One region of the Sphingobacterium kyonggiense genome, then DNA from elsewhere that is predicted to be linked to it. Evidence: riboswitches for the same ligand, from Rfam matches in the RefSeq annotation. Region 1 holds a riboswitch; each other region holds the start of a gene.

Region 1 (4,361 bases):
CTGACCATATTCATAAACTTGTAAACTCATCCGTTCTATATTATGCTGACCTAAAAAGATCAAATAGGGAAAACCCTATTTAATCTTTTCAAATGCTTGTTCCAAATCAGCTTTAATATCATCGATATGTTCAATACCTACAGACAAACGCAACTGACCTGGGTAAACTCCTGCTTTCTTTTGATCCGCATCACTTAATTGTTGATGCGTCGTAGCTGCTGGGTGAATAATTAATGTCTTTGCATCACCAACATTGGCTAAATGGCTGATCAATTCTAAAGAATCAATGAACTCATTTGCTTTTTCCACGCCACCTTTCACGGTGAATGATAATACTGCACCATAACCGTTTTTCAGGTATTTCTGTGCATTCTGGTGGTATGGGTGATTTTTCAATCCTGGATAGCTTACTTTTTCCACTTGCGGATGAGCATCTAACCATTGAGCTATTTCTAAAGCATTATCCACATGACGTTGAACGCGTAGGGACAGAGTTTCTAAACCTTGAACCAATAACCATGAATTGAATGGTGAAATGGCAGGACCAAAGTCACGTAAGCCTTCTACACGAGCACGAATAATAAATTGTATATTTCCAAAAGGACCATTCTCACCAAATACATCCGAGAATACTAGTCCATGATAACCCTCAGAAGGCTCTGAGAATTGCTTGAACTTACCATTGCCCCAGTTGTAATTTCCACCATCAACGATTACTCCACCAATGCTTGTTCCATGACCACCGATCCATTTAGTAGCAGATTCAACCACGATGTTCGCTCCGTGCTCTAAAGGTTTGAATAAGTAACCGCCTGCACCAAATGTATTGTCAACGATCAATGGAAGATCATGTTTTTTGGCAACTGCAGCAATCTTTTCAAAATCAGGAATGTTATAACTTGGGTTACCAATAGTTTCAACATAGATTGCTTTGGTTTTATCGTCGATTAATGCTTCAATTTTATCGGCATCAGAATCTTCTGCGAAACGAGCTTCAATACCCAATCGCTTGAAAGAAACCTTGAATTGATTATAGGTACCACCATAAAGATTAGATCCAGCCACAAAGTTCTCTCCAGATTCCAAAATGTTTGTCAATGCAATGAATTGAGCTGCTTGACCTGAAGATACCGCCAATGCTGCAACACCACCTTCTAGAGCTGCAATGCGTTTTTCAAATGCATCTGTTGTCGGGTTCATGATACGTGTATAGATGTTTCCAAATTGCTTTAAGGCAAAAAGGTTGGCACCATGTTCCGCATTGTCGAAAACATAAGAAGTAGTCTGATATAATGGTAATGCTCTTGAACCAGTAGTAGGGTCTACTTCTTGTCCAGCATGAACTTGTAGTGTTTCGAATTTTAGGTTTTTATTTTCTGACATGATATGTGTAATTTTTAATGTGATAAAATGAATTGTTTTGCTAGCCTTTTCTGTCTTTGAGGGAGGTCGTCTTGATTGCTGATGTATACTGTTTTCCCAGGCCTATGTTTAGGGAAGGTCTGATACATGAGGACGACTAACGCATTCGCGCTTGACAGACTGCTAAGCAAATAAGGGAATTTGTGTTTCTTACCGTCGGCTTTGCGACAGCACACAATAAATTAGATCTTGAAATTGTAATTGTCATAGTCTATTTCATTTATATGCTCCTAAGCATTATTGCTTCGGACAGGAATTGGCACCTTTTCAATTTTCTTGAAGGTTGCCAGTGGGTCATAGAGCCAGTCTCTCGCCACTTCTTTATAAATCAAGACCATTCATTTGGAAGGTGTTGATTAGTGTACTACGATTGAAGTACGCCGCAAATATAATGTCCACAATCAATATTTGCAATCTTTTTTTCAAAAAAAGAAGAGCTCTCTATCGATTCTTGTTTGAAAAGATGTCGATAAAAAGCTCTTTTATAAGTAGTTATTTGTCTTTTGAGTTCTAAAAACCCGAACGCGTAGGCTCGCGCATTTCGACTATTTGATCAACGATATATCTTGAATTTCCACGCCAAGGGATAACACCCTTATATTCTTTGTAATGCAAATCGAAAATTTTACCACTGTTACGTGTTAGGATTTGATAGATGGAATCTGACTCAATGGAGAATTCAAATTCATTGTTCGATAATCCAGTACTGGCACTCTGCGTACGCAATCCCGTTTGTATCAACTTTCCCTCGTAGGTTTTAAACAAATTCCCTTTCTTTACCGCAAAATTCAACTCCCCGGTTTTTACACCATCTCCAAAAACAAAATAATACTTCCAATAGAATGCCCCTGCAAGTACGATTAGAACAATTAGAATTAACCAGCTAAAGAATTTCTTGATTTTTGAAGGTCCTTTCTCAGGCAGTTGGTTTGACTTTTCCATAGTGTTTTTTTGATTTCGTTTGCAAAAAGAATACCTAAAAATAAGAACTCCATTACATTATCTAACTATAAAGCGTATAATTTTTTGAATTGTAGATATTCATGTAGACGAATGTGTGAATTTATAGAAAAAGAAAAGGCCCCAGTATAGGGGCCTCTTATATATTAAGCAAGAATGCTCATTTCATCTTCGATGGCTTGTTTGGTCTTTTCCGACACAGGCACTAAAGGTAATCGAACTTGATCCGTTCCGTAGCCTTTCTTTTCTAAGATGTATTTTACGCCTGCTGGGTTTCCTTCAACAAAACAAAGATCAATTATTTTTAAAGTCTCCAAATGTATTTTTCTTGCTTCATCAAAATTTCCTTCACGGCAAAGATGGGCTAGGGCAGAAACTTTCTTCGGATAGGCATTTCCTAAAACAGAAATTATCCCTGCAGCACCCATGGCCATCATTGGCAAGGTGATGGGGTCATCTCCTGAAATCAAAAGAAAATCTTTTGGTTTATCACGTAGGATTTCACTGAACTGCGCAAAAGAACCAGAAGCCTCTTTTGTCGCAACAATGTTTTTAAAGTCCTTTGCTAAGCGGATAGTTGTTGCAGGGCTCATGTTGCTCCCTGTTCTACCAGGAACATTGTATAATATGATTGGTAAGGGCGATGCCTCTGCAATTGCTTTATAGTGTTGGTATATACCTTCTTGTGTCGGTTTGTTGTAATATGGAGAAACCGACAAGATCGCAACATAATCCAAAACGTCAAAGTTTTTGATCTGCTCTACGATTTCTTGCGTATGGTTGCCACCGATACCAGCAACTAATGGGATACGTTTATTAACATGCTTCGAAGTAAATGCCCAAACCTGCTTTCGCTCAGCTTGACTCAGGGTTGCAGTCTCTCCGGTTGTTCCTAGAGATACTAAATAATCCATTCCGCTCTCGATCTGAAAGTCGATTAAGCGCCCTAAGGTTCCGTAATCTACAGTACCATCTGCATTAAATGGCGTAACTAAAGCTACACCTGCTCCTTGAAGCTCATTCATCATTATATATTTTTGTATGCTATTTTCTATTTGTTAATCATCGCCAATAATTCGGATTCCGAAATTATTGGTACTTGTAATTTCTCTGCCTTCGCGAGTTTAGATGGTCCCATCTTATCACCTGCAACCAGGTAATTTAGTTTCGCGGATATTCCACTCAACATTTTTCCTCCGTGAGATTCTATCAATGCTGTTAACTCCTCACGCGAATAATCTGCAAATACCCCAGATATCAAGAAGGTCTTGCCTGCTAATCCGGTACCCGCTAAAACAACTTCTTTTTCTTCAATTTCAAACTGTAAACCTGCCGATTTAAGCTTTTCAATTTCCTCCCAATGTTCAGGAAGATTTAAATATTCATGTATACTTTCAGCGATTCGTTGCCCTATGTCTGGAACTGTTAAGATGTCTAAAGCTGTTGCAGATTTTATGGCGTCGATATTTTTAAAATGCTGTGCTAATTTTTTTGCCACCGTTTCACCTATATGACGAATGCCTAAACCAAATAGAACTTTCTCAAAAGGCTTTTCCTTAGACAGTTCAATGCCTTTTAGCATATTGTCGATGGACTTCTGTCCAAATCGTTCAATGCCCACCAATTCATCAGAACGATCTTTTAGGCTATATAAATCGGATATTTTACGGATCAATCCTAAACGAAAAAATGTTTCTATCGTTTCATCGCCCAGACCTTGAACATCCATCATTTTACGTCCAATAAAGTGCTGTAATTTTCCAACAATCTGTGGCCTACAGCCAGCGTCATTTGGACAGTAATGAACAGCTTCGCCTTCCTCACGTATGAGGGCAGTGCCACATTCCGGACAATTGCTCGGATATACGATAGCTACTGCATCAGCCGGTCTCTTTTCGATATTGGCAGCAATAATCTTCGGTATGATTTCTCCACCTTTCTCTACAAAGACCGTATCGCCTTCATGCAAATCCAGTCTA
Region 2 (4,361 bases), on a different contig from region 1:
GTCCTTACAAAACTTTCTTATATCCATTACCAGCGATCATATATTTAGTAATAGGAGCTGTTTTCTGCGGTTTATTGATTGTTTTCAAGCCGCAATATACTTGGCCGGGCTTTATTTTGATTTTATTGGGATTGCCAATTTATTATCTCGTATTAAAAAAGTCAGGCCGAACATAAGTCCGGCCTGGCAACAAATTATATTTTATATCACTATTTCTTTTGCGATTACTCTGCTCTAAGAATTTTGGCAGCTTCTACCATTGATTCTAAAGCAGCTTTAGTTTCTGGCCAAGCACGAGTTTTCAAACCACAATCAGGGTTAACCCATAGTTGCTCAGAAGGAACTACTGCTTTCGCTTTGCGCAATAAGTTCACCATTTCATCAGTACTAGGTACACGTGGCGAGTGGATGTCATAAACACCAGGACCAATATCATTAGGATATTTAAAGTCAGCGAAAGCGTCTAATAATTCCATTTGAGAACGTGAAGTCTCAATAGTAATTACGTCTGCATCCATTGCTGCGATGTCTTCAATGATATCGTTGAATTCCGAGTAACACATGTGTGTGTGGATCTGTGTATCATCATCAACATTTGAAGAAGAAACACGGAAAGCACGTACTGCCCAATCCAAGTAATCTTGTTGATCAGCTTTACGTAGAGGAAGACCTTCACGGATAGCAGGCTCATCAATTTGGATGATTTTGATACCAGCTTTTTCTAAAGCTTGAACTTCGTCTAAGATAGCCAATGCAATTTGGTAAGTCGTGGTAGAACGAGGTTGGTCGTTACGTACGAAAGACCATTGTAAGATCGTTACTGGACCAGTTAACATACCTTTTACAGGGCGGTTAGTTAATGATTGTGCATATGCAGACCAACGAACAGTCATGTCTTCTGGACGGAATACATCACCATAAATAATTGGAGGTTTCACACAACGAGAACCGTACGATTGTACCCATCCGTTTTGAGTGAATGCATATCCCGCTAATTGCTCTCCGAAATACTCCACCATGTCATTACGCTCGAATTCACCATGTACTAATACATCGATATCCAATTGCTCTTGTAGACGGATAGTTCTTTCTGTTTCTTCAGCGATTTCTTTATCGTATTGCTCTTGAGAGATAGATCCTTTTTTCAAGTCTGCTCTCCATTTACGAACGTCTTTTGTTTGTGGGAATGAACCGATTGTAGTTGTTGCGAATGCTGGAAGGTTGAACTTCGCTTGTTGCGCAACTTTACGGTCATTGAATTTAGAAGTACGAGTAGCATCATCATCAGTGATATTGCTAACACGAGTTTTAACTTCTGGTCTGTGGATTAATGGAGAAGTACGACGGCTTTCGTTTGCAGCTTTATTTGCTTCAAAACGTTTTTGCGTATCTGCATCTACATCACCTTCAGCTAATACAGCTAAGTCTTTTACTTCAGCTAATTTTTGTTTAGCAAATGCTAACCAGTTTTTCACTTCCGCAGGAAGAGATTCTTCGTTTTGTTCATTGTCTAAATCAAAAGGAACATGAAGTAAAGAAGAAGAAGGAGCAACCCATACGCGGTCTTTTCCTAATTTATCTACAGCTTGTTTGATTTTTTCTAAAGATTTCTCGTAGTCATTTTTCCAAATGTTACGGCCTTCAACCACACCTAAAGAAAGGGTTAGGTTTGCAGGTACTTTAGCTAATATAGAGTCGAGTTGGTTTTCACCACGAACAAGGTCTAGGTGAAGCGCGTGTACTGGAAGTGCTAATGCCGTATCCTCATTATCGCGTAATGCCTCGAAGTAAGTAGCAACGATTAATTTGATGCCTTTAGCTGCTGCAGCAAGTTTTTCAAAAACTTTACCATAAAGCGCACGGGTTGCATCATCGATATCTAAAGCTAAGAATGGCTCATCGATCTGAACATATTGCGCGCCAGCATCAGCCAATTTTGCTAAGATTTCTTCGTAAACCGGAAGTAATTTATCGATTAAGTCGATACGGTTAAAGCCAAATTCTTTTTCTTTACCTAATAATAAGTAAGAAATAGGACCTAAGATTACCGGTTTTGTTTCAATTCCTTGTTGTTTAGCTTCATTGTATTCGCTAAGGAATTTCTCTGAAGTCAATTTGAAAGACTGATCTTTCACGAATTCAGGAACGATATAGTGGTAGTTGGTGTCGAACCATTTGGTCATCTCCATCGCCGTTACATCTACTCCTCCTTCTTGGAAACCACGCGCCATAGCAAAGTATAAATCTAGGTTATACTGACGGTCGATTTTGTTTAACAAAGAGTTGTAACGTGCTGGGATAGCACCTACAGTAAGAGAAAGGTCTAAGACTTGATCATAAAAGGAGAAGTCGTTAGAAGGGATCAGGTCAATTCCTGCGTCCTTTTGAGTCTTCCAGTTGCCTTCACGGATTTTCAGTCCTGCTTGCAATAATTCTTCCGCGCTGATCTTTTTCGCCCAGTAAGCTTCGTTAGCTTTCTTCAATTCGCGGAATGCGCCCACACGTGGGTAACCTAAATTGTTCGTTAATAACATAAAGTATTCTACTTAATTAATTTTTCACTAAAGTTGTTTGCTAAGAGAAGGCTACTAAGGGCTAGTATGGCCAGCTTATCTTTCCCTTTCGGGGGTAGAATGTAGCACCTTGTCAAGTGACAGGTTGCTAAGGCTTCATTGGGTCTAGTCCCTCTGCCTTTCTCTATAAGCGGTGGCTAAGTTATGTATTAGATTTTATAATAGCAAGAAAATATTTTTTTATTGGGTTGCTACACATTCTTATTCAAGGAGCTTTTAAGTGAACTGTATACCCTCATCCTCAAAAAAATTACCCTCAGCTCATATAAATAAGCTGAGGGTAATGGTTTCTGATTAGCTATGGAATTATTTTATATGGTAACGGATACCGGTATAAAACATACGTCCTGCGATTGGACCCCAAAGCATATTCGTATCGAAGTTAGAACCAAATGGATCATCGTAAGCCAAGATTGGGTCCTTCTGGTAAAAATTTGTTAAGTTTTCTCCACCGATATAGATGTCAAAGTTTTTGTTCTTACCGAATGTACGACTAACCTGTGCATTCATAGTCACATAGGCATCGGATTGATTTGCCAATTGGTAAGGCGCTGGATTTGTACTGGTATTTGGCAAACGCTTCTTGCCAACCATGTTTAGCGTATAATCAAAACTCCATCCTGAATGAAGGTTATAGGCTAAGTTTAAGAATCCACGGTGTTTTGCCGTAAGTGGTTTTTGTAATTTGCCGGATTCATAGTCAGTCTGTACATCCAACATACGATAAGCCATGCGAACCTCAAAGTGATTTGCAGGCATAAAACGGAAATCAGCTTGTAAACTGTTGGAATAAGATTTTCCATCCAAGTTATAGAATGCAACTTGATCAGGATTTTCGAAATCCACTACTACCTGATTTTGGAAAGTATTGTGGAATAATTCAATGGCAATACCTGATTCACGACCAAATAATTGGAAGCTTTGATCAAACATTAGTCCAGTGTTCCAAGAAACTTCTGGTTTTAAACCATAAGCATTGGATCCATTAGCTAATTGATCTAAGTTGCGGATCTCGCGACTGGAAGCAAAAATACCTAGGTTCTCAGCAAAGATATTCGCTGTACGTTGTCCACGTCCTGAGCTGATACGGAAGGTCGTACCTAAGATAGGTTCGTAACGTAATACCGCACGAGGGGTAGTAAACCAACCATATAGATTGTTATAGTCCTGACGAATTCCTAGAACAGCATCAAACTTTTCAGTCGGGCTGTACGTATATTCTAAGAACGCACCAGCGACAGACTCTTTACGTCCAAATTGATAAGCAAAATTGTTGCTGCTGTTAACACGACTTAAATCTTCATCGAATTTGTCGTATTGAAATGAAGCACCAACTTTGTATTTATGGGCCACACTGGAAAAAATATCCTGGAAAAGAAGGTTAGCATACATAGACTGTTGCTCATTATCGTAGCCAGTTAATCCAAAATAACTGTCTTGCTTATAACGACTAGCTGATAATTGTAAACCAATACTACGGTGTTTATTGGTTGGGAATACATAACCCAGTTTACCAAATCCTTCAATGCGTTCATTTTTGAATCCTAGACCGTAGTGATTTGTCGTGAATTTATCGGTTTTCTCATTGAAATCAATCTGTCCGCCTACGCGGTCATCATTTAGGTATTTTACACCGAATTGTGCTATAATGCCTTTTCCGTTTTCATAATGCCATCTGTTTACTCCGGAGAACAAGTTGCCGACAGGCATATCCCTGAAACCATTGTCACTAAAGTTCATTTTCTTATTATACATGAAGTTATCATGCAGTAATAAACCAACAGACCA
Region 3 (4,361 bases), on a different contig from region 1:
TTTTCAGTAGGTCAATTGGAAAATCCAATAAACACTGAGGCTGATATGGTTTTAGGCTTTTACCGAAACTATGCTTGGACCGCCTTCTTCAGAATATATAATAAAAACGCTGCTCCCTTATATTGGGATCTATCAACCAATAAAACCATCCCAAAGCGAAAATGGACAGGAGAAATGCATGCCTTGGTCAAACAAAAGGAGCATGAAGTTCCTGCAGCTCCCTATCGATTTAAACTGACCATTGTCGGTTATATCATGACGCTCTTTTTTATCGGTTTCTTCGCCTATTTAACGTATGATTCCTTACGTCCAAAACCCTCTTATGCCGATCAGGTGACTCCAATTCAAGAAACACCAAAGGCAGGAGATATGTACTTCGGAAGATTTGAAACGATGAAACCCGGTGAGCGAGTTGCCTCCAAAGTAGGTTTTGGTTGGTTTAAGGTGATTGAAAATAACCAAGGGCAACTAAAAGTCGCAATGAATAAAAACATGAGCACTCATCATAAACCAAGTCAGGAATTGAATTCTACGGATTATGAAGAACAAACCATAGATGCCAATATTACTTCCCAAGAATCATTTCAATTAAATTTGATATCTTCTGACAAATTAACGGAAATGTATTTCACAGAGAAAAAATAACTGACTTAACTAATGGCGCAAAAAAGAAAGAAAGCTATTCGAATCTTGATCTTGGTGATAACAGTTAGTTTGCTGCTTTTTGGATTCTTACTGTATAGCACAATTAAAATGAAAACGCGGAATATCAGTGAGATGCAACCCTTTGCTGCCTATGTAGGGGATAAATTAAATCTTCAAAGAACAGTATGGCTTTTTCAAGAGAAGGAACCAGTAGATTCTAAATATCCCGTGGTTCTTCTAGATAGCCTAAATCCTTCGTTTCAGTGGTATCATGATCGAATAAAATTGCAAAATCCAGAAGTTAAACTGATTAAGAAAATACCGGAAGGTACGAGTCTGCAGTTTGATAAGGTGATTATGTATACCAATGGCGTTTCAGGTACCTCAACTCCCAGGATGTTCGGGGAGCTTCATGATACGGGTCAAACCTATAAAGTGGAATATAGCTGGGGTGATCAATCTTTTGCGCGAATGTTAGATAAAAAAGAAAAGACTTGGTCTTTTGGTTTGGCGCCTTGGCAATCAACAAAAGATACTACATTTTATAAATTACCCATTGCCGAGTTTTGGTAAATAGCAATTTCTATTGTTTTATTTTTTTAAGTTCTGTAATCATTTTTTTTAACAGATACACAGTAGAAGCTAGGTTTAATTGCTTGATTTTTAGGTATAATAACTGCATGTTGGTAAACCATTTTACTTTATAAAATCTACTTTTAATGTCCCCATTTCAAGTATAAATCAAAAAAAGATTGTTTTTCTATTGTCAATTCAAAAATAATCTACTAAGTTTGTAGAGTATTCAGAATTGCGCAAGCAATACCAACCGAGTGTCGGCACCGCGGTGGTAAATTAATACGGGTTTCCTGCCAAAATAAACGAATATAATAGGAACAACACCCTTCTTTTCTGGATGCAATGATGGTTTAATGAAATAAACAAGAATTGTATGTCACACACAAAAGATTTTCAACAACATTTAGTAGAGCAATTTCATCATTATTCTACGCAAGAATTGGTCATTTTAAACAATGAGCTTGTGCGTTCCAACTGGGGCAGTAGTAAGACTGCTTTCCGGAATGCCTTGTTATCGACTCTCTCCAATCGAGGCATTGATCTCTCGGCTATTATTCATAGCCTAGATGGTTTTACTCAGATTCAACGTATTGCTGTTCGCCTCGAAGCAAATAAACTTGTACCGTTGGATTAAAATGTTCTATCTGCGGCAGGAAGATAAACTCTAACTGCCGCTATTTTTAGGAATACCGTCTTTGAAAAACTTTAATGAGTTTTTTCCAATTAATAATAATATGGAGTATTTAAGGTTTTTCGGATAATGCATATAAGGCAAAAGTTCCTAACCAATGGGTGCCCATGTAATCATCTTGGGAACTAATATTATTGATAGAAAATGCTAGATGTTCATTCGCCAAATCTTTTAAATGATTTAAGGAAGGAACGGCTTTTGCAATTCCAAATAAACAAGCTGCACGACTGTAGTTTAATCCATCCAGATGTACCAATTTGCCATCGGTACGGTCTTTAACGATTGCTGGTTCCAAATGAAATCCAGACTCATAAAGACTCGGTAAAAATGCTTTCAACCAAGCATCATAGCGTCCTGGTTCCAACACTTTACTCATTAGAAAGGCCTCTTCTAAACATGGTGATAGGAAGTCATAGCCTGAAGGTTCATAGGCTAAGTTGCATAGGTTATCCTTTGCAAATAACCTTTTAGAATTATCCTCTATGCTTTTGATGAATGCTTGATCTTTCATTGTTTTAGCATAATCCAAAGAAAGTGATAATCCAAAGGCAGAGTTATCATGTTGCCCTGCGCGAATAGGGTAGACGAGTTTAGGCAGGTATTCTTGGTATCTTTTTACCAATAGATCCACTAATGGTTTTAAAGCCGATTCCCAACGTTTAGCATCAGCATCCTCCCAAGTGTGTAACTCCTCCTGCAATTTAAATAACCAAGCCCAACCATAGGTTCTTTCGAAACTCAAATTATTGGGATCCTCAAAAAAAGCTTTTTCAATTTCAACGTTTTCTGAAGTGATATGTTGGTTCAAAAGAGCACGGATTTTACCATCCGTATCCAGTTCTGGGAATTGTTTCATCAATTTGATGATGGACCAATAGCCATGAACGGAGGAGTGCCAATCAAAGCATCCGTAAAATACAGGTCGTAAGGTTTTTGGTGATTTTAAATCGGCATCGGAGCCTAATACTTGTCCCAGTTTATTCGGGTATTCAACCTCTAAACAATGGGTTGGAAGGGCGAATATAGATTTGGCAATATCGGCTGTTAATTTGATTTCTTCTATTGGCTTTGGCGCTGTATTTTTATCTGTACTATTACATGCTGTCAACAAAAGTGTACAACATGAAAATAGGCTAAGGGCTATATTCTTCATAATAATGTATTTGGCTCTATATTTGATTCGTAAATTTAATATTTAATAATTAAAATAAACCAAAACATGAATTTTACAGATCTAATTTCAGGCAGCATAGGCTCCCAAGCAACAGAAGGGATTTCTGAAAAACTTGGACTAGACAAAAATCAAACGCAGTGGGTTGTTTCTGCCGCAATTCCTTTGATGATGTCTGCATTAAATTACAATGCGCAAAAGAGCCCAGAGCAAGCTAATGGTATTCAACAGGCCTTGGCTAGCAAGCATAATGGTAGCATTTTCGATAATTTGGGAAGTCTTTTTTCTAATGGTCCTACAGAAGATGAGGACAAAATCGTAAACCACATCTTCGGTAAAAACACAGAGAATGTAAAACAATCACTTTCTGAAAAATCGGGTATCAGCATGGGTAAGATTGCTGGTATTTTAGCCTTATTAGCACCATTGGTAATGGGCTATTTAGGGAAGAAAAAACAAGGTCAAGATGAGCAAGGTGGTTCCGGTGGTATAGGTGATTTAATAGGAAGTATTTTAGGAGGTGGAGCATCGCAGTCTGGTGGTTCTGGTGGTATTGGTGACCTTATTGGTTCGGTTTTAGGAGGCGGTTCTTCAAATGCCCAGTCTTCCCAACCCAATGTTTCAGGTGGTTTAGGTGACTTGGTTGGGGAATTCTTTAATCAAAAAAATGACAGCAAGGCTAAAGGAAGTATTTTGGATAGCTTGGCGGGAATGTTTGGGAAATAGATCATTTTTAAATACAAAATATGATAAAGGGGTTGGAAATTTACATTTCCAACCCCTTTCTTTTAGCCTTACTTCATGCACAATTTGTAAAAATAATAGGCATTGAGTTCTTGATTATCGATGAATTTATAACTTTGGGTATGTCAAGAAAAATCAGTTTCAGAAACGATTATAGTGAAGGTGCTCATCCAGCAATTTTACAATTGCTTATGGATACCAATATGCAACAGGAGCCAGGTTATGGCACAGATCATATAAGTGAGTTGGCTAAACAAAAGATAAAATCCTACCTGCAGAATGATCAGGCCGACATCTATTTTATATCAGGTGGAACACAAGCAAACCTATTGGTGATTAGTCACCTGTTAAAGCCCTATGAATCTGTTATTGCTGCTGATACAGGGCACATTGCTGTTCATGAAACTGGGGCCATTGAAAACACAGGACATAAGGTAAATGTAGTTCCTAATGCTCTTGGTAAACTAACTGTTGCTGCAGTTGAGAGTATATTGAATACGCATCAGGATCATCATATGGTTAAACCAGCAATGG

The links. Region 1 has a riboswitch for S-adenosylmethionine ahead of ABD676_RS06825 (O-acetylhomoserine aminocarboxypropyltransferase/cysteine synthase family protein). Riboswitches for the same ligand answer to the same signal wherever they lie in the genome.
Region 2: linked by a shared signal. The riboswitch ahead of metE (5-methyltetrahydropteroyltriglutamate--homocysteine S-methyltransferase) and the one ahead of ABD676_RS06825 (O-acetylhomoserine aminocarboxypropyltransferase/cysteine synthase family protein) in region 1 are both predicted to bind S-adenosylmethionine.
Region 3: linked by a shared signal. The riboswitch ahead of ABD676_RS09010 (5-oxoprolinase) and the one ahead of ABD676_RS06825 (O-acetylhomoserine aminocarboxypropyltransferase/cysteine synthase family protein) in region 1 are both predicted to bind S-adenosylmethionine.

What each region holds. Positions count from the first base shown of each region.
Region 1 is NZ_BAAAZI010000006.1:444,189-448,549, forward strand. Features, by position in the region: gene ABD676_RS06820 (homoserine O-acetyltransferase family protein) at 1-30, opposite strand, end outside; gene ABD676_RS06825 (O-acetylhomoserine aminocarboxypropyltransferase/cysteine synthase family protein) at 76-1,383, opposite strand; SAM riboswitch class I at 1,640-1,752, opposite strand; gene ABD676_RS06830 (hypothetical protein) at 1,933-2,364, opposite strand; gene dapA (4-hydroxy-tetrahydrodipicolinate synthase) at 2,529-3,407, opposite strand; gene ligA (NAD-dependent DNA ligase LigA) at 3,434-4,361, opposite strand, start outside.
Region 2 is NZ_BAAAZI010000004.1:332,075-336,435, reverse strand. Features, by position in the region: gene ABD676_RS02565 (APC family permease) at 1-176, shown strand, start outside; gene metE (5-methyltetrahydropteroyltriglutamate--homocysteine S-methyltransferase) at 225-2,534, opposite strand; SAM riboswitch class I at 2,607-2,706, opposite strand; gene ABD676_RS02555 (TonB-dependent receptor domain-containing protein) at 2,880-4,361, opposite strand, start outside.
Region 3 is NZ_BAAAZI010000007.1:27,932-32,292, reverse strand. Features, by position in the region: gene ABD676_RS09020 (hypothetical protein) at 1-645, shown strand, start outside; gene ABD676_RS09015 (hypothetical protein) at 754-1,218, shown strand; SAM-I-IV-variant riboswitch at 1,439-1,533, shown strand; gene ABD676_RS09010 (5-oxoprolinase) at 1,595-1,855, shown strand; gene ABD676_RS09005 (DUF2891 domain-containing protein) at 1,965-3,065, opposite strand; gene ABD676_RS09000 (DUF937 domain-containing protein) at 3,132-3,809, shown strand; gene ABD676_RS08995 (threonine aldolase family protein) at 3,950-4,361, shown strand, end outside.